Regions from separate parts of the Peribacillus sp. P4_B1 genome, predicted to be linked through region 2. Evidence: riboswitches for the same ligand, from Rfam matches in the RefSeq annotation. Region 2 holds a riboswitch; each other region holds the start of a gene.
The links. Region 2 has a riboswitch for glycine ahead of glyA (serine hydroxymethyltransferase). Riboswitches for the same ligand answer to the same signal wherever they lie in the genome.
Positions count from the first base shown of each region.

Region 1: another riboswitch for glycine. It lies ahead of gcvT (glycine cleavage system aminomethyltransferase GcvT); the one in region 2 lies ahead of glyA (serine hydroxymethyltransferase).
Region 3: another riboswitch for glycine. It lies ahead of AC1DVK_RS03675 (amino acid permease); the one in region 2 lies ahead of glyA (serine hydroxymethyltransferase).

Region 1 covers NZ_JBFUHM010000007.1:16,523-22,907, forward strand. Annotated here, with positions in the region: gene comGD (competence type IV pilus minor pilin ComGD) at 1-407, shown strand, start outside; gene AC1DVK_RS05540 (hypothetical protein) at 394-732, shown strand; gene comGF (competence type IV pilus minor pilin ComGF) at 680-1,159, shown strand; gene comGG (competence type IV pilus minor pilin ComGG) at 1,152-1,538, shown strand; gene AC1DVK_RS05555 (YqzE family protein) at 1,661-1,846, shown strand; gene AC1DVK_RS05560 (YqhG family protein) at 1,896-2,693, opposite strand; gene AC1DVK_RS05565 (DEAD/DEAH box helicase) at 2,671-4,359, opposite strand; glycine riboswitch at 4,732-4,819, shown strand; glycine riboswitch at 4,823-4,905, shown strand; gene gcvT (glycine cleavage system aminomethyltransferase GcvT) at 5,042-6,148, shown strand; gene gcvPA (aminomethyl-transferring glycine dehydrogenase subunit GcvPA) at 6,166-6,385, shown strand, end outside.
Region 2 covers NZ_JBFUHM010000028.1:14,226-20,610, reverse strand. Annotated here, with positions in the region: gene gcvPB (aminomethyl-transferring glycine dehydrogenase subunit GcvPB) at 1-363, opposite strand, end outside; gene gcvPA (aminomethyl-transferring glycine dehydrogenase subunit GcvPA) at 356-1,708, opposite strand; gene gcvH (glycine cleavage system protein GcvH) at 1,710-2,105, opposite strand; gene gcvT (glycine cleavage system aminomethyltransferase GcvT) at 2,263-3,372, opposite strand; gene glyA (serine hydroxymethyltransferase) at 3,508-4,758, opposite strand; glycine riboswitch at 4,945-5,048, opposite strand; gene AC1DVK_RS16275 (amino acid permease) at 5,376-6,385, opposite strand, start outside.
Region 3 covers NZ_JBFUHM010000004.1:113,644-120,028, forward strand. Annotated here, with positions in the region: gene AC1DVK_RS03670 (amino acid permease) at 1-526, opposite strand, end outside; glycine riboswitch at 1,078-1,156, shown strand; gene AC1DVK_RS03675 (amino acid permease) at 1,356-2,696, shown strand; gene AC1DVK_RS03680 (DUF3311 domain-containing protein) at 2,965-3,165, shown strand; gene AC1DVK_RS03685 (sodium:solute symporter family protein) at 3,162-4,643, shown strand; gene AC1DVK_RS03690 (hypothetical protein) at 5,149-5,328, shown strand; gene argH (argininosuccinate lyase) at 5,339-6,385, opposite strand, start outside.

The DNA of each region.
Region 1 (6,385 bases), on a different contig from region 2:
CTGAAACCCTTATTGTCCTCGTTATTTTTATACTCCTGATTTCCATCAGCCCAAATTTATATCCAAGCTTCACAAAAGGGATGGAAATCAGGTTATTTCTTTCTCAATTCCATGAAGATCTTTTCTACGCACAACAGTATGCCATCAGTCATGAGAGCTTGATTTACCTCCATATTGATAATACCAATAAGTTTTATAGTGTTTCGTCATATAAGGAGGGAACTCTTCTAGAGTTAAGCATACCAGAGGATATACAGTTCTTAAGTGGAACATTAGGGTTCAGCTTTCATTTTAATCAGTATGGAAATGCTTCAAAAGCTGGAACGATGATGGTTGACACTTTAAAAGGAAAGTACAAATTGGTCCTCAATATCGGTAAAGGGAGGTTCAGGATTGAGAAATTGTAAGGGTTACGTCTACCTTGAGATTATTGCCGCATTTTCCATTTGTATTTTCGTGGTCCTTTCCATTTTACCGATTCTTGAAGAGTTGATGACACATCGTAAAAATATTGTCATAAGGACAGAAGCCCACCATTTATTATATGAAAGATTGACGGCGTTCATCGATGGGGAGATACAAGCTGTTGGACAGGATATCATTTACCGAAGAAAATCCTATGAATTGATATGGAGGGACCATGGGGATTTCCCTGGGATGATTGAAGGGTGTGTATGTTATGAAGATGAATCTGGTAAATATGAATCCATTTGTGATGCTGCGAAAAAATGATGGTTTTACGATGATCGAAATGCTTTTTTCTTTAATGATCTTAATGACGACGTCTCTTTTTGTATTAGAACTTTTTTCAACCATTCATACCCAGGTGAGGTCCATTGACAAATTACATCCTAAAGAGTGGGAGGTCTTTACTATGCAAATGCAGCAGGAGGTCCGGAGTTCAATAGATCAGGATGTAATGGGAAATAAATTATATTTGCTTTCAGGTGAGCAATTATCATCCATTGAACAATATGAGGATAAGGTCCGAAGGCGAGTGAATGGTATGGGGCATGAGGTCATCTTGCAGAACATTTCGGAATTCCAGGTCGAGAAGGATGGCGGTGTCATTGTTTTAAATATAACGGATAAAGCAGGGACTACTTTCAGTCGAAGATTTCATCCTTTCTTTAAAAATGTGAAGAAAGTCGATGAATAATCAAAAAGGAGTCGTTTTCCCGATGGTAATGATTGTAGCAAGTGTTTTCATCATGTTGACGATATTGATGATCGATCAATTTATCCTCGATAAAAGGTTTTATAAAGAAGTGGAAGAATCGCTTGTGGCCGACCATCTTGTACATCTCGCCGTTAAGGATGTGACGGAAGAGCTGGGGGAAGTGATCCCGGACATCATTCAGGGGGAAATCTCATACCCAAATGGTGTGGTGAAGTATTCCTTAACGAAGCAAGACGGTCCTTACGTCTATCTCGAATTTTCTTCCACAACTAAAAATGGCCGCGTTGGCAGGGTCATCATTCAATATGATAAAGAAGCGGGGAGAGTGATAGAATGGATAGAAAAGCAGGCGATGTAATACTCAAAGATCAATTCTCTTTTTAAAACGCTGACCCATTTTCAACGATTTACGTGTTTAACGAACAAGAGAAGGATTAAAAGAAGCGCTAGCCGGGCATACTTTGCATAGGGTGATTTTAAATGTCTACAAACGCTTATATTAAATATCTGACGCAACAGCTTGTCGAGTATTTTAATCTGACCAAAAAAGAACGAAAAGAAAAGCGCCGTCATAGAAAAGAGGATAAAAATCATGGTATATCCCATTGGTTTGGCATTGTCCCTTTTGCTTTGTCGATGTTCGTAAGGAAAAATATCAAAAAATAAAACAGATGTCCTAAACTTAGGACATCTGTTTTTTTAAGTATGGTTTTTACTATCCCAACGCCCTATCTGAAAGGTAAAACAAACCTCCGTTGATGATGGATATTCGGATGTTCGGTTCGTATTGAGCTTTTAAGGCTTCTTTTTCGGTAAAATAACTCTCACTTTTTTCGTCCATGTCCTTGTAAAAATGCTCCAATAAGTTCAAGTCATTCTGCCAGCGCAGCATGGCTTCTTCCGCCCAAGAATGGTCATCATCCTCGAAGCTCCTTCTAATGTATGTATCAAGTCTTGCCAATCCACTCTTCGGCATGATGAGCGGTGAAAGCGTAAACGAGTAATCCGGTATTTTTGGGGTGACCTTAACCGGTAAAACCCGATGGTGAAATCCTTCCATGATTTCTCCTGAAATTAAATTCAATCCGATGGACATAAAAGTATCTTTTTTACGATCGCATTGGTAGGATATTTTCACATTCAGGGTAAGCCATGGGAACAATGGATTATTCCCGCTCATTGATGGAGGAGTATCTTCAAAAAGTCTAGTATACCCTGCCAGCTTTTTTGTTGATTGAATAATCTGATGGAGCCGAGGGGAGCCAAAATGAATCATTTCTCCCTTTAGGTCGGGTGGGGCTTGTTCTGGATCGGTAATGAAAGTCATCTGGGCTGGGTTCGGAATGCCACCCGTTTTTTCCAGGTAGTGCCAATAAAAGGGCCGGTTCATTAATTCTTTATCCATTTCTATCGTTAGTTGAACTGTAAGGTGGGTTGGTTTATTATCCAGTATTTCACATTCATTGGCTTTAAAGTAAGTTATTAAAAAATCATGAATTTCCTGTTGCTGCATGAACCTCACCTTCCTTCATGGATTGAGCGAATTGGATCATCGATGAAAAATTATCCATCTTGATTTTCATTTCGCCCTCTGTTTTGGACTCGCCGACCACATCAATTAAATATTCTTCAATGTTGTTAATATCCAGTTTGGTTAGAATATCATCCAATTCACCAATTACTTTTTCAAATAAATTAATTTTTTCGTATAGTAACTTTAGAATATGTTCTTCAACAGTATTTTTCGTGGCAAAGTTATAAATCCTGACATCCTCTTCCTGTCCAAGGCGGTGAATCCGCCCAATTCTTTGCTCAAGCCTCATGGGGTTCCATGGCAGGTCAAAATTAATCAAGTGATGGCAGAACTGAAGGTTTATCCCTTCCCCGCCAGCTTCTGTTGCAATTAATACCTGAATTTTCTTTTGGAATAATTCTCGCATCCAGTCTTTCTTTCCACGTTTAAATCCGCCTCGGAATGGGACTGAAGAAATTCCATTCTGTTGAAGGTACCATTGTAGATAAAGCTGAGTCGCTCGGTATTCTGTAAAGATAATCACTTTGTCATCAATTTTCTTGATCAGTTCCAAAGCTTTTTCAGCTTTTGAATTCTGAACCGTTTCATTCACTTTTGTAAATAAATCATCAAGCTTTGCCAAAAAGTCAGGGGTAGGCTGGTCGTATTTGGCTTTCATGTTTTTTAAAGTATAAAAGACCGCCTCTCTGCTGCTGCAGGCTTCTCTTTGGAGAGTGAGAGCTGAAAAGGCGCTTCCTTTTGTTCCATCAGAAATAGGTTTGAATTTTGAAACTGCATCGTACAATGCCTGCTCGGTTGGAGAAAATTCAATGGTGATGGTTTCCACATGCCTTTTTGTCCATTCAATACCAGTATCGGCCCGCCGGTTTCGAATCATCACAGTGTTGACCAATTCCTTTAGGTGTTCATCTTCAATTATGTTCCGGCCTTTCCCTTTATATTTTTCTGAAAAGAGTGAGGCATTTCCCAAGTGGCCTGGTTTCAATAACGAAACGAGGTGAAAAATTTCCTCGACTTTATTTTGAATGGGAGTAGCTGTCAGGAGTAAACAAAATTTCTTTTTCAGATTTTGGACGAATTCATAGTTCTTCGTCTTATTATTTTTAAGTTTATGAGCTTCATCAATGATGATGAAGTCATATTCCTGATTGAAAATGATATCACGATGTGGAGCGCGTTTCGCTGTATCAATGGATGAAATGACCACATCACAGGAGTCCCACACATAACTTTTTCTCTGAACGACTGCCGGAATATGAAACTTCGTATTCAATTCAAAAGCCCATTGTGTTACAAGGGAAGCTGGTACAAGGATCAATACCTTCTTTACAAGGCCTCTGATCATATACTCCTTTAGGATCAAGCCGGCTTCAATTGTTTTTCCGAGACCTACTTCATCTGCTAAAATGGCCTTTCCATTCATCTTTTCCACCACTTGCTTTGCAGCTTCCAATTGATGGGGAAGCGGGGTTAACTGAGGAAGGTGCTTGGGTGCCTGTAAACCTTCAAAATCAGGAATGATGAGATTTTCCTCCATTTTAACCGCCAACTTATAAAGCTCCCAATTTCCCCATGGACCATCATTTTCCACCTTTTGTAAAAACTCGTCATTCCATTCAGAATTGAAGGATATATTGATTTTCATAGAAATAACTCCCTCTTAAATCATAAATTCCTTAATATAAGGTCAAAAACCGAACATTTCATATGTGAAGTAAGAAAAATATTTCTCTTCAAAAGATATTGCAGAGATAAGTTTCTTAGGGTAGGATATAAGTATATTTAGAAAATTCCAATTTCCAAACGCTAAAAAGAATTTTTGTATCGATTTGCAATTCGCGTTTTCTTAGTATGGGCTATAGGTACCTGCTTTATCCAAGATTACCGAAGGAGATCATGTAAACGTTTTTCTGGAGTTTTTGGAGATTTGGCAGAGAATGCATTCTATGATGCTCAAAGGTTTTACTAATGGGTGGGGCTTATTCGCTTAATTTCATTGGTAGACCATAATATGCGGGTGAAGATAAGGGGAGAGACTACGGATGTAGCGCCGAAGGAGCAAACTTAGCAGTGAATCTCTCAGGCAAAAGAACTCTTATTGGACGCAACTCTGGAGAGCGCCGCCCGTTTGGGACGGCCACCAAAGGGGAAAACCTATTATATAGGTAAACTTTCAGGTTTCAGGACAGAGAAAAAGCTCAAACGGGCTTTCTCTGTCCTTTTTTGTGCTTTTTTTACATCATGAATCAGAATATCTGATGCGTAAGGACAAAAAGCTTTGATAATGAAGCCAATTTAATTTTAAAAAATCTGAGGGGGGTCATTTTTTGACCAATTTAAAAAGAACACCACTATTTGAGGTTTATCGTGAATACGGAGGGAAAACGATTGATTTTGGCGGCTGGGAACTTCCTGTCCAATTTACGGGTATAAAGGACGAACATGAAGCCGTACGTACAAAAGCGGGTCTGTTCGATGTATCGCATATGGGGGAAGTTGATGTTAAGGGTCCTGGGAGCCTTTCCTTTTTACAGAAGATGCTGACTAATGATATATCAAAGCTGCAAACGGGCGGTGCCCAATATTCGGCCATGTGTTATGAAAACGGCGGGACGGTTGATGATCTCATCGTTTATAAAAGGGCGGAAGACGACTATCTGCTCGTGGTCAATGCAGCGAATACAGAAAAAGATTTCGATTGGCTGCAAGCTAATCTAACGGAAAATGCCCAAATTACGAATGTATCGAGTGACTATATACAGCTAGCACTTCAAGGACCATCTGCAGAGAAGATATTGCAAAAACTTTCAGAAAATACTGCCTTAAGTGAAATTGGATTTTTCAAGTTCAAGGAGAATGTCATGATAAATGGTATCTCCACGTTGGTATCCCGTACTGGATATACTGGTGAAGATGGTTTTGAAATATATAGCGACAGTGAAAACGGCCCTGCCCTTTGGAAGGCGATAATGGATGCCGGAAAGGAAGAAGGGATACAGCCGATTGGTTTAGGTGCTCGTGATACCCTGCGTTTTGAAGCGAAACTGCCGCTGTATGGGCAGGAGCTTTCAGCGGACATTACTCCAATAGAAGCCGGGATTGGTTTTGCGGTAAAAGTGGATAAGGAAGCCGATTTTTTCGGGAAAGCCGTTCTTGCTGAACAAAAGGAGAAAGGGGCACCCCGGAAGCTTGTGGGAATTGAAATGATTGACCGTGGCATTCCTCGTCATGGGTATAAGGTCTACAGCGGGGACAAAGTCATTGGGGAGGTCACGACTGGTACCCAATCACCAACGTTGAAGAAAAACGTAGGATTGGTACTTATCGATAAGGAATATTCGGTGCTGGATGCGGAAATTGAAGTGGAAATCCGTTCCAAACGTTTGAAAGCCGTTATAATACAAACACCTTTTTATAAAAAACCACGTAAATAGAGGGGAATGGTCATTAGATGAAACATCGTTATTTACCCATGACAGAGCAAGATAAACAAGAAATGCTGGAAGTTATAGGGGTACCTGCTGTTGAAGAACTTTTCAATGATATCCCTGAAAGTGTTCGCTTTCAAGGAGAATACGATATCAAACCTGCTAAATCGGAACCTGCATTAATGAAAGAATTATCAAGGCTTGCTGCCAAGAATGCGGATCTTAAAAACTATGCTTCCTTCC
Region 2 (6,385 bases):
TTCCTGTAATTCATATAAAACTTCTAATGCACCTTGTACTGTTTCAACGGGCTGATATGGATGAATGCGGCTAAAGCCTTCCAACCGTGCCACATCTTCATTTATTTTCGGATTGTACTTCATCGTACAAGAACCCAGTGGATAGAATCCATTATCGATTCCATGGTTTTTATTTGAGAGCGCTGTGTAGTGGCGGACAAGCTGCAACTCTGATACTTCTGGCAGTTCCGCCGGTTCGTCACGAATTAAATGCTTTGGAAATTTTTCATTTATATCAACATAGTCAACGTCACTATCCGGAATACTTGAACCTACCCGTCCTGGACGACTTATTTCAAAAATTAACTCATTATATTCAACCATTTACAATCGCCTCCAAAGCATCAACAAATTGGTCAATTTCTTCTTTTGTTCGCTGCTCAGTCACAGCTAGCAGCATTTTATTTTCAAAACCGTAATCACTTTCTAAATCAAATCCACCGATAATACCCGCCTTAAGAAGTTTTGCATTGACTTCCTTTACCGGACGAGGAAGCTCGACAACAAACTCATTGAAGAATGGAGCCTCATTGATTATGGTAAAGCCCTTCTGCTCTAGAGTTTTCGCCATGTAATCAGCTTTCTCAATGTTTAGCTGTGCCATTTGACGAATCCCTTGCTTACCAAGTGATGTCATACAAATAGAAGAGGCAAGAGCATTTAATGCCTGGTTGGAACAAATATTGGATAAGGATTTATCACGGCGAATATGCTGTTCACGTGCTTGAAGTGTTAACACAAATCCACGCTGTCCTTTTTCATCTGCTGTTTGGCCTACAATGCGTCCTGGGATTTTGCGCATGAGTTTTTTATTTACCGCAAAATAGCCGCAGTGCGGACCGCCAAAGGACATTGGGATTCCTAATGGCTGCATATCACCGATTACAATATCTGCCCCAAGTTTCCCAGGAGTCTGCAGGAGTGCTAGTGCAAGAGGATTGGCGCTTACGATTAAAAGGGCACCATGTTCTTCCGCAATTTTCTTAATTGCTTTTATATCCTCAATAGAACCGAAGAAATTCGGATATTGAACAATTACGGCAGCAGTGTCCTTATCTATTTGTTCTTGCAGCTTCCCTAAATCTGTAACCTCATCAGCTAGGTTTACTTCCTCGGCTGTATATCCCGGGCCTCCTGCTACTGTATGTAAAATTGCCCTGGATTCAGGATGTACCGCTTTGGATACAAGAACTTTCGAACGTCTTGTAGATGCAACAGCAAGTGATGCAGCTTCTGCAAGCGATGTAAAACCATCGTACATGGAAGAATTAGCCACATCCATACCTGTCAACTCACAAACCATCGTTTGAAATTCAAAAATTGCTTGTAATTCACCTTGACTGATTTCCGGTTGGTAAGGTGTATAGGCTGTGTAAAATTCGGAGCGTGAAATCATATGGTTTACCACACTTGGAATGTAATGATCATATGTACCCGCACCTAGGAAAGTCGGGTAATGATTCGCATTTTTGTTTTTGATAGCAAGCTGGTTCATTCTTTTCACAAGCAGAGGTTCAGGAACCGCCTTTGGGATGTTTAGCTCACCCTGCAATCTGATTTCAGCTGGAATATCTTCAAATAACTCATCTATCGAAGAAATATTTAAAAATGTGAGCATCTCGTCTTGGTCTTGTTCAGTATCAGGAAGGTATCTATAAGTGGCTGCCATATTATTCCTCTCCTTCATTAGTAAATGCTTGATACTCATCTTCGTTTAGAAGCGAGTCTAACTCTTCTGGATTGGACATTTCTACTTCGACTAACCACCCTGCTTCAAATGGATGCTCGTTAATCGTCTCTGGAGCGCCTTCTAACTCTTCGTTTACAGTAACTACCGTACCTGAAACAGGTGAGTAAAGTTCGGAAACTGCTTTAACCGACTCGATCGTTCCCATCGATTCATTTACAGCTACTTCATCATCAATCGCTGGGTTTTCAACAAAGACGATATCACCTAACGCCTTTTGTGCATAATCAGTGATTCCAATACGTACACGATTTCCTTCTAATTGTTGTACCCACTCATGTTCTTTGCTATATCTAAAAATTGATATTACCTTCGTCATTGTATTTTCCCCTTTTCTTTTGGTTTTTTCACTATTGCCATAATTCAGAATATAGATTGGGTGATTTTACCCTTAGGAGCCGATTTCAAGGCTGCATGCAAGGTAACCGAAATCGACTCCTGAAAACTGCACGATAACTCTATTAAAATATTTCCGCTTACCTTTTATAGAATGGTGCATTAACAATAACGGCTTCAATCTGTTTATTTCGGATTTCCACTTGTATCGGCGTCCCTACTTCAGCTTGATCGGCTGATACCAAGGCAAGACCTAAGCTTTTCTTCAAAGATGGTGATTGTGTTCCTGATGTCACAATACCTATTTCCTCTCCATCTTTAGAAATTATCTTGTAACCATGACGCGGAATTCCCCGGCCTATTACTTCAATCCCTACTAATTTTCGTTTTAATCCAGTTTCTTTTTGTTGTGTAAGAGCAGATTTTCCAATAAAGTCACTTTCTTTGTTCGTCTTTACGACAAAGCCGATTCCTGCTTCCAGCGGGCTGATATCGTTACTTAGTTCCTGGCCATAGAGTGCAAGACGTGCTTCCAGCCGAAGCGTGTCCCGTGCACCAAGTCCGCATGGTTTTAATCCATTCGTGGCTCCTGCTTCTAAGATCTTTTCCCAAAGTACTTCCGCTTTGTCTGCAGATAAATAAAGTTCATATCCATTTTCTCCTGTGTAACCTGTACGGGATACAAGTACATCGGTAATCCCCGAGATGTTGACATGTTGGGCGAATTTAAAAGAACCAATTTCTGATAAATCTATTTCCGTTAACTTTTGCAAAATGGTTTCTGCCTTTGGTCCTTGGATGGCAAGCTGAGCGATGTCTTCCGAAATATTTTGGAGTGCCATCTCTCCTTTTACATGCTGCTTCATCCATTCGTAATCTTTCTCAATATTTGCGGCATTAATGACGAGTAAATATTTTTCATTCCCTAATTTATAAACTAATAAATCATCGACGGTTCCACCGTCTGGATAACACATTGCGGTATACTGTGCTTGATTGATGCTAAGCTTTGTTACATCGTTTGTAACAAGGTAGTTAATATAACTCTCGGCATCTTTCCCTTCCACAAGTACTTCTCCCATATGAGAAACATCAAAAAGTCCTGCTTCAGTTCGAACAGCTTCATGCTCTTCTAAAATGCTAGTAAATTGAACCGGCAGAGCCCAGCCACCAAAATTTATAACTTTTGCTCCGTATTTTTTATATACTTCAAAAAGCGGTGTTTGCTTTAATGCTGTTTCAATACCCATGATCTACCCCCAATTATGATTTTTTGTAAAATAGATGTTCTTTCACCTGTTACCGGTTTCTTTCATTGCCATGATTCCAAAAGACATATCTCGCTGCCATGGCTGTTGCTCAGGTTTCAGTAAAGGCATAATTGCTCACACAGTCGTTGGCTCTTGAAATAACGGATAAACACCGCAAATCTCTTTAGTTGTTACTCTTGCTTTCTCAATAACGGCTTTATTCCTTTTACTTTTTAGAACCGTTGCAATCACTTCGCCAATTTTCACCATCTCTTCCTTCTTCATGCCTCGAGTTGTTAAAGCTGCTGTCCCCATTCGGATACCGCTAGTAACAAATGGCTTTTCTGGGTCATAGGGAATCGTATTTTTATTAACGGTAATGCCCGCGTCTTCCAATAACTTCTCTGCTTCTTTTCCTGTTAAATTCCACGGACGTAAATCCAAAAGGACAATATGATTATCTGTTCCGCCAGAAACAAGGGCTGCACCTTCATTTTTTAATGTTTCGCCAAGTGTTGTAGCATTTTCAATGACTTGTTTCGCATAATCCTTAAAGCTTGGTTGTAAAGCCTCGTTGAAAGCAACTGCTTTTGCTGCAATGATATGCATTAGTGGACCGCCTTGAATTCCCGGGAATACGGATTTATTAATCGCTTTGATTATTACTTCATCGTTCGTTAAAATGATCCCCCCGCGTGGTCCTCTTAATGTTTTATGAGTTGTACTTGTAACAACATCTGCATATGGGATTGGGGATGGATGAAGACCAGTAGCTACCAGCCCGGCTATATGAGCCATATCCACCATAAGTTTTGCACCAACTTGATCGGCAATTTCTCTAAATCGTGCAAAATTAATCGTTCTTGGATAAGCGCTTGTCCCAGCAATAATCAATTTAGGTTTTTCTTTCTTTGCAATAGCTTCCAACTCATCATAATCAATTAGCTGTGTATCTTCTCTAACTCCATAAGACACAACTTCAAACCATTTTCCTGAAACGCTGACTGGACTTCCATGAGTTAAGTGGCCACCATGTGAAAGGTTCATTCCCATCACCTTATCACCAGGCTGAAGCAGTGCGAAAAAAACTGCGAAATTGGCTTGTGCACCTGAGTGAGGCTGAACATTTGCATATTTGGCACCGAAAAGCTTTGTTAAGCGCTCAATAGCTGCTTGTTCTGCCACATCGACAAATTCACATCCGCCATAATAGCGCTTTCCTGGATAACCTTCTGCATATTTATTTGTCATCACGCTTCCCATGGCCTCTAATACATCAGGGCTAACGAAGTTTTCTGATGCAATCAATTCCAGTGTTTCATGTTGACGTTGTCCTTCCTTCTCAATCGCATCAAAAATGGTAAAATCATTTTGTTGTAAACTCATTTTATTTTCCTCCTAATGTTTTCGGGTAATTCTGAATTTTTACTTAATTCTGAATTTCAATATGGTACTAGACAATTAAGTTTCTTTCCCGCTACAGGCCTACTTTTCTATGAAAACTGTTAATAACAGTATGCTTTACACCCTTTTTTGCACGCAAAAAAGGACAGAAAAGGGTCGTAGCGTTCTCTACCCTTCTCTGTCCTTTTACCTGAGAGTTTAGCTCCATTTTTAATAGAGCCTTTCCCCTTTGGTGGCGTAAATGTTTATACGCGCTCTCCAGAGGTGCGTCCATTTGTGGTTCCATCTACCTGAGAGATTTGTTCCAAGGGTCTTTTTGGAACTTGCTCCTTCGGTGGCTTGTCGCTTTGCACTCTCCCACAACTGTCATCCGCTTATTCAATTTGATACATTTAGAATAGTTGTTGATAATAATTATGTCAAGTATTTTTGAAAGCGCTAACAATGATATTCTGAGATATTTTTTTGAATTTTAATATGATCATCCAGATATCTTAAGCTTTTTATAACGGGCAGATTTTTTACTCACCGAGTTGGAAAATATGGAGCGGCAGCTATCTGGACAAACACCGTTAATGGAATCAAAGGGTTTCTTGCCACTAATTCCCCGCTGCCTCTCTCTGATTCGCCTGATCTACCTGCGTTTTGCGCATCTTATAAATCGCAACCAGCATAATAAACCAAACAGGAGTTACGATTAAGGCAACACGAGTATCGTTCGCAAGTGCAAGAACAACAAGGACGAACGCTAGGAAAGCAAGGATCAAGTAATTGGAAAATGGATAAAGTGGTAATTTAAATTTGTTCATTTTCACTAGATCTGGTCTTGTTTTACGATATTTCAAATGGCTGATGACGGTAATTCCCCAAATAAAAATGAAACATACTGTAGAAATACTTGTAATCAAGGTAAATACTCCTTCAGGCATTAAATAATTCAAAACAACGGAAATTAAAATGACAACCGTTGAAAAGACCAATGCATTGGAAGGTACTTTACGGTCATTAAGTTTTGCAAACGGTACAGGTGCATTTTTATCTTTGGCAAGTGAGTATACCATCCGGCTTGTACTGAAGATTGCACTGTTACATGCCGAAGCCGCCGATGTTAAGACGACAAAATTGATGATACCAGCAGCTCCAGCGATACCTACAGCCACAAATACTTGGACGAATGGGCTTTCCGTTGGGATGATTGCGTTCCACGGATAAACACTCATAATGACAATAAGTGCGCCAATGTAGAAAATTATAATCCGAATAGGAATATTATTGATCGCTTTGGGGATAACTTTTTCTGGATCCTCTGTTTCACCTGCTGTTAGTCCTACAAGTTCAATGCCAACAAACGCAAACACTACCATCTGGAATGAGAGGATAAAACCATTTATTCCATTTGGGAAGATACCTTCGTGACTCCATAGATTCGTGAAACTTGCTGCGCCTGAATCAGTGGAAAAGCCTTTAATAATCATGAAAATACCGATAACAATTAGTGCTAGAATAGCTATGACTTTAATTAATGCGAACCAGAACTCCATTTCGCCAAAAAGTTTTACCGTTGCAAGATTCATAAATAGCAGAATGACAAGTGCAATTAATCCTGGCA
Region 3 (6,385 bases), on a different contig from region 2:
TCCCTATTCCAAAGAAAATAAGGCCAAGGCCGGCAACGATCATCAATACAATCGTTATTATTTTTATAAGCGCAAACCAAAATTCAAATTCCCCGAAAGATTTTACGGAAATGAGGTTGGCTGCCCCCAAGATGATCATGGCGACCACACCTGGTATCCAAGCTGGTAACTCCGGGAACCAATACTGCATATACATTCCAACGGCGATGATTTCGGACATTCCTACGATTACCCATTGAAACCAATTGCTCCAAGCAGTCATATAACCTGCCAAAGGATGTATATAGCTGCTAGCAAAGGATGCAAAAGAACCCGTAGTCGGTTCTAAATATAGCATCTCCCCCATAGAACGCATGATGAAAAATATAAATATACCTGCGATGGCATATGCAAGCATTACAGAAGGCCCTGTCCATTTGATCGTGCTCGCCGATCCCATGAATAACCCGACCCCAATGGTTCCGCCCAAAGCTATCATTTGAATGTGACGTGCCTCCAGCCCTCTCTTTAATTCCTTGTTTGACATGATTAACTCCCCCAGGTGCAATATTAGCAGCAATGCTCTTCCAACCTTACCGCCAATCGACTCTATTTATTATTGTGGTTAGAAATGCCTTATCGTAATCATATAAATAACACTTTAATTTTGTTTTCTTATCTTATAATAGTAAATACTCTTTAAAAACACAAATGTATTTTTCAAAAAAACAGTTGTCAAATATATCTTGGCGATTTTTCCTATCTTAAAATACCTTTTTTTAAAAAAGTGAATCAGTATTTTATAATAGTGATTACACAAAAAAAGAGTAGAAAACAATCACTTCTGCTTTGAACCATTCAAAGTCTTTTCAAGTGAACGTTTAAAAAAATTAAAACCATTTCAATGTGTTATAAACCTCTTATAAGACTGGCTAACTCCCAAAAAAAATTGTTGACCTTCAGAAAAATAGATGATAGAATTCCAATATTATTTTATAAGTATAATGAATGCTTCAGCAGTGGAAGATCACCGCAGACAGACATTTTTACACAACCGCATACAAGCAAGCGATGAATGCTATGGATGACACTATAGCAGGAGCAGCTTCTGGAGAGACTGTACAAGATGCAGCGCCGAAGGATTCACAATCTCAGGCAAAAGGACAGAAGAGTAACGAATGATAAATTGTTATTCTGAACCCTTTAAGAGATTGGTATATCCAATCTCTTTTTTTATTGTCCACTTTGTGATTGGACTTAAAACAACACTCGTGAAAACCATTGGCAAGCTGGGTGAAAAAATCACGTCCTTCTCCAAGACCATGCAGGTTTGAAATCATTCACTACCAAGACTATAAAAGACGGGGGCGTACGAATTGGCTAAACAGGAATTAAAAAGAGATTTAAAAAATCGTCATGTACAACTTATTGCAATAGGAGGAACCATTGGTACCGGTTTATTTTTGGGATCCGGAAAAGCCATACAAATGGCAGGTCCATCTATCATCTTCTCCTATCTAATAATTGGAATTGCCTTGTTTTTTGTGATGAGAGCCCTAGGCGAATTGCTCTTATCCAATGCAGGATATACGTCATTCACTGAATTCGCAACCGAATATGTCGGCCCATGGGCTGGCTTCGTGACCGGTTGGACATATTGGTTCTGTTGGATCATGACCGCAATGGCCGATATCATAGCTGTCGGTGTCTATATACAATACTGGTTCGATATCCCTCAATGGATACCGGCTCTAATATGCCTTGTCATTCTGTTAGGATTGAACCTATTGACCGTTAAGTTATTTGGCGAATTGGAATTCTGGTTTGCCATCATAAAAGTAATCACGATCATCACCTTGATATTCGTAGGAATCATTCTCTTGGCCATCGGCTTCAATACCAATACGGGAACGGTTTCCCTAACGAACCTATGGACTCATGGAGGCATGTTCCCAAATGGAATTTCCGGATTCCTGTTGTCTTTACAGCTGGTCGTCTTCTCCTTTGTAGGTGTCGAATTGGTCGGGGTTTCAGCAGCAGAAACGGCGAACCCGAGAAAGAACATTCCGTCTGCCATCAATAAAATCCCAGTCCGGATTTTACTTTTCTATGTAGGTGCCATATTCGTCATTCTCTGTGTCAACCCTTGGACACAACTGAATGCCACGAGCAGCCCATTTGTAGAAGTCTTTGCGCTAATCGGCATTCCTGTCGCTGCGGGGATCATCAATTTCGTCGTTTTGACATCAGCTGCTTCTGCATGCAACAGCGGTTTATTTTCAACAAGCCGAATACTCTATACGTTAAGCAGGAATGGAGAAGCCCCTGCTAAACTGGAAAAATTAAATCAACAGGCTGTTCCTAGCAATGCCTTATTAACATCAACAATCGTTGTATCACTAGGAGCATTGTTAAGCAAACTGATACCGGAACAGGCATTTACCGTTGTGACAACCATCAGTGCCATCTGTTTCATATGGGTATGGAGCATCATCTTGATCTCACATATCAAATATTCGAAAACACGGCCGGACCTAAGAGCCGAATCAACTTTCAGGGCTCCTTTTACACCCTTTATCAATTACGCCATTTTAGGATTATTCCTGTTCATCCTTATCGTTATGCTATTCGCTGAAGCCACACGGCTATCACTGCTTATGACGCCAATCTGGTTCATGGTCTTGGTGATACTATATAACTATCAGAAAAAAAGATAGTAAAAGGATAAAGCCTTGAACTCTATAAGAATTCAAGGCTTTATCTTTTATCAGCGGCTCTGTTGCTAAAAAATATATCAAGCAACTGCATTAAATTTCATATCAAAATAGTGTAAGCTTATATTTATCATCGGTTCCTTATCAAAGAAGGAATATCCGTCATGTATGAATTTTCCATCCAGTTTGGTTCACCCATCCATCAGTGGCACTGAAGTAAAACCCCCATTGTTGGACGTTTCACTTTATTTAAAACGGAGGGGTTTGTTTAATGAAGATTCTATATATCCTTACTCTAGTTCCTTTTATAGGCATACTAGGATTTCTGCCTTTTGTTAATAGAATAAAACCTTATGTATTAGGGATGCCTTTCAATATGTTCTGGATGGCTATGTGGGTGGTCCTTACCTCTGCCATCTTGGGCATCATGTATAAGCTGGATCCCCGGAATCGGGAAGGTGACCAGGAATGAATATTGCCCTCATAATCATTTTAGCTTTTTTACTACTATCGATATTTTTAGGCATTCGTTCTTCAAAAGGAAAAGATATGAACTTGGAACAATGGACGGTGGGCGGACGCGGTTTTGGTGCAATATTCGTCTTCCTGCTGATGGCTGGGGAAATCTATACGACCTTCTCCTTCCTTGGCGGCAGCGGCTGGGCCTATGGCAAGGGCGCACCCGCTCTATATGTTCTTATTTACATTACTTTGTCTTACGTATTATCCTATTGGCTCCTTCCTGAAATATGGAAATATGCCAAAGAAAATAAGCTGATGTCCCAATCCGATTTTTTTGTAAGCAAATATAAGAGTCCCAGTTTAGGAATTTTGGCTGCGCTTGTCGGTGTGGTCTCGATGATTCCAGTGATCGTCGTGCAGCTGAAAGGATTGGGGATCATTGTCTCAGAGGCATCTTATGGTGCAATCTCAATGTCTGCGGCGGTATGGATGGGGGCAATCGGCCTTACCATTTATGTAATGATTTCCGGTATACACGGCTCAGTCTGGACAGCAGTCATTAAAGATATCATGATGATCGCCATTATAGGATTCTTAGGAATTTATCTGCCCATTCATTACTTTGGTGGATTTCAGCCGATGTTCGAAGCAATTGATGCGGCCAAGCCTGGTTTTCTAAAGTTCCCCGAGCAGGGACTTAGCATATCATGGTTCATCTCCACGGTAATATTGCTTGTATTTGGTTTCTATATGTGGCCCCAAGTTTTCAGCGCGGTTTATTCAGCTCGCAGCGGGAAGGTATTTCGAAAAAATGCCATCATCAGCCCTTTATATACGCTCATGCTGTTATTCGTATTTTTTGTAGGGTTTACAGCTATATTGAAAGTGCCTGGACTCGTAGGGGCAGATGCAGACCTCTCATTGCTGCGCCTTTCGATTCAGACCTTTGACCCATGGTTTATAGGTATAATCGGCGGGGCTGGGTTGCTGACCGCATTGGTGCCGGGATCCATGCTTTTGATGAGCGTCGCTACACTGCTCGCTAAAAACGTCTATAAGGAATTTGCACCTGCAGTATCAGATCGCCACGTTGTAAGATTGGCAAAAATCCTTGTACCAATCATTGCTCTTATAGCCGTCTACTTCACCTTAAACGGCGGCGAAACGATGTCAGCATTAATTCTCATGGGATACAGTCTCATCACACAGCTATTCCCGTCCCTTCTATTTAGTCTGAAGAAGAAAAAGAATCCAATCAATAAATATGGCGCAATCGCCGGCATCATCACCGGATTGGCCATCGTGATCTGCATTACACTCAGTCATTCAACAATAGGGACCCTGTTTCCATCCTTGCCACAAGCAGCGAAAGATTTGAATGTGGGAATCATCGCCTTGGCATTCAATTTCATTGTGATGATAACGGTAAGTCTTGCCCTCAGGAATCATGCGGTTCAGTTGGAACCAAAATCCGTTAACGATATTTGAAGCACTCATTGATGCTGATTATTTTGGAAATCCTGTGAATGAACATCGGAAGGCTCAGTCAAAAGACTGAGCCTTCCTTCGAATAATACAGTAATAATGTCCTTTTTCTTAAGAGTGATTATAGAAAGTTAAATAGCCGTCAAAAAACAATGTCTCATAATAAACTACCAATCTTTTTTGTTTATCATCAAATCCCCTATTTTAACTAATAAATTCATCAAGGTTCTGGCTACTACCAGACCATCCATAGCTAAATCATATCCACCTTTTAATAAGGCTTCCGGATTAAAGCAAAAAGTAATCGATATTACAAAAGCTATTAAAATCAGGATAAACCGAACTGAGATCTATTTGACATTAACGTTCCGCCTTATATTATGTATTTTACAAATAATAGCATCGTTTTGGAAATAATCTTCATTTACTATCATTAGGGAAATCTCAGTTGCAATAAAAATCAAAATAAATAGCCACCCTAATAAAGAATGACTATATATTATGAAATATGAACTTTAAAATACATCCCGCATTGCTTTTACTCGCGATTGGAGCAAATACTCGTGAATTTCACGCTTTTACTCGTGATTTTGGTGCAAATACTCGTGAATTTGGAGCAAATACTCGTGAGTTTCATGCTTTTACTCGTGAGTTTGGAGCAAATACTCGTGAATTTAATGCCCGTTAAAACTCATAACTTAGTAATCCACTAAAGCCTTCCTTCCATCATTCAATGTTTTAACCATTTCCTTATACTCCTGCAACGCTTGTTCCAGTTTTTGTTTTCTATTTACAATCATCCTCGAAACCTCTTTCGGGCTGGGCCCGCCTTGAATGCTTCTAATTTCCACAAAGTATTCAGGAGAGATGATTTTTTTCCATTCGTCTTCAGTTAAATTCACTGCAACGAATTCATTGATGATCTTGTTGATTTCTTGTGTGTCCCAATCATATAGCTCTTTCCCTTCACTTATCGACCGTTTTGCAATTGTACTTGCTATGGAATGGGCTTTTCTAAATGATATCTCGTAATCTCTTGATAGGGTATCAGCTAATTCAGTAATTGTTATACTGGATTTTGCGGCCAATTTTTTTGTATGTTCTTCATTTACTTTCAATGTTGATATGACTGCATACATTAGTTTCATGACACGGCCTGCATTCGAAAAAGCCCGATATAAATGCGGCTGTAAATCATCTTCCGTATCGACGATATCTCCAAATGGTGTGTTGTGGATCATATTCATTGCAGCAAGTGCATCACCATACGCACTGCTTGCAATCGAACGGGAATGTTCAATTGATACTGGGTTTCTTTTTTGCGGCATGATGCTGCTAACTTGAACATAAGGATCTGCCACATGAAATGTACCAAACTCCCTTGTCACATGCTGCAGGAAATCTTGGATCCACCTCCCAGTATTGACCATGCACGTCATGATGGCAGTTGCGGTTTCCAATAAATAATCTGCCCCGCCTATCGAGTCATAGGAATTTTCAACAACCGCCTCAAACCCAAGCAGTTCAGCGGTACGGTTACGGCTGATTGGAAAACCAGTAGTTGTTAACGCAGCCGCGCCCAGGGGGGATTGGTTCACCGTTTCAAAGGCTGCCCATAACCGTCCAATATCCCTTTGAAGAACGTCATAAATGGCTAAAAAGTAATGGCCTAATGTAGTCGGCTGAGCCGGTTGGGTATGCGTGTAACCAGTAATATAGGTTTCTATATGTTTTTCTGCCTGCAC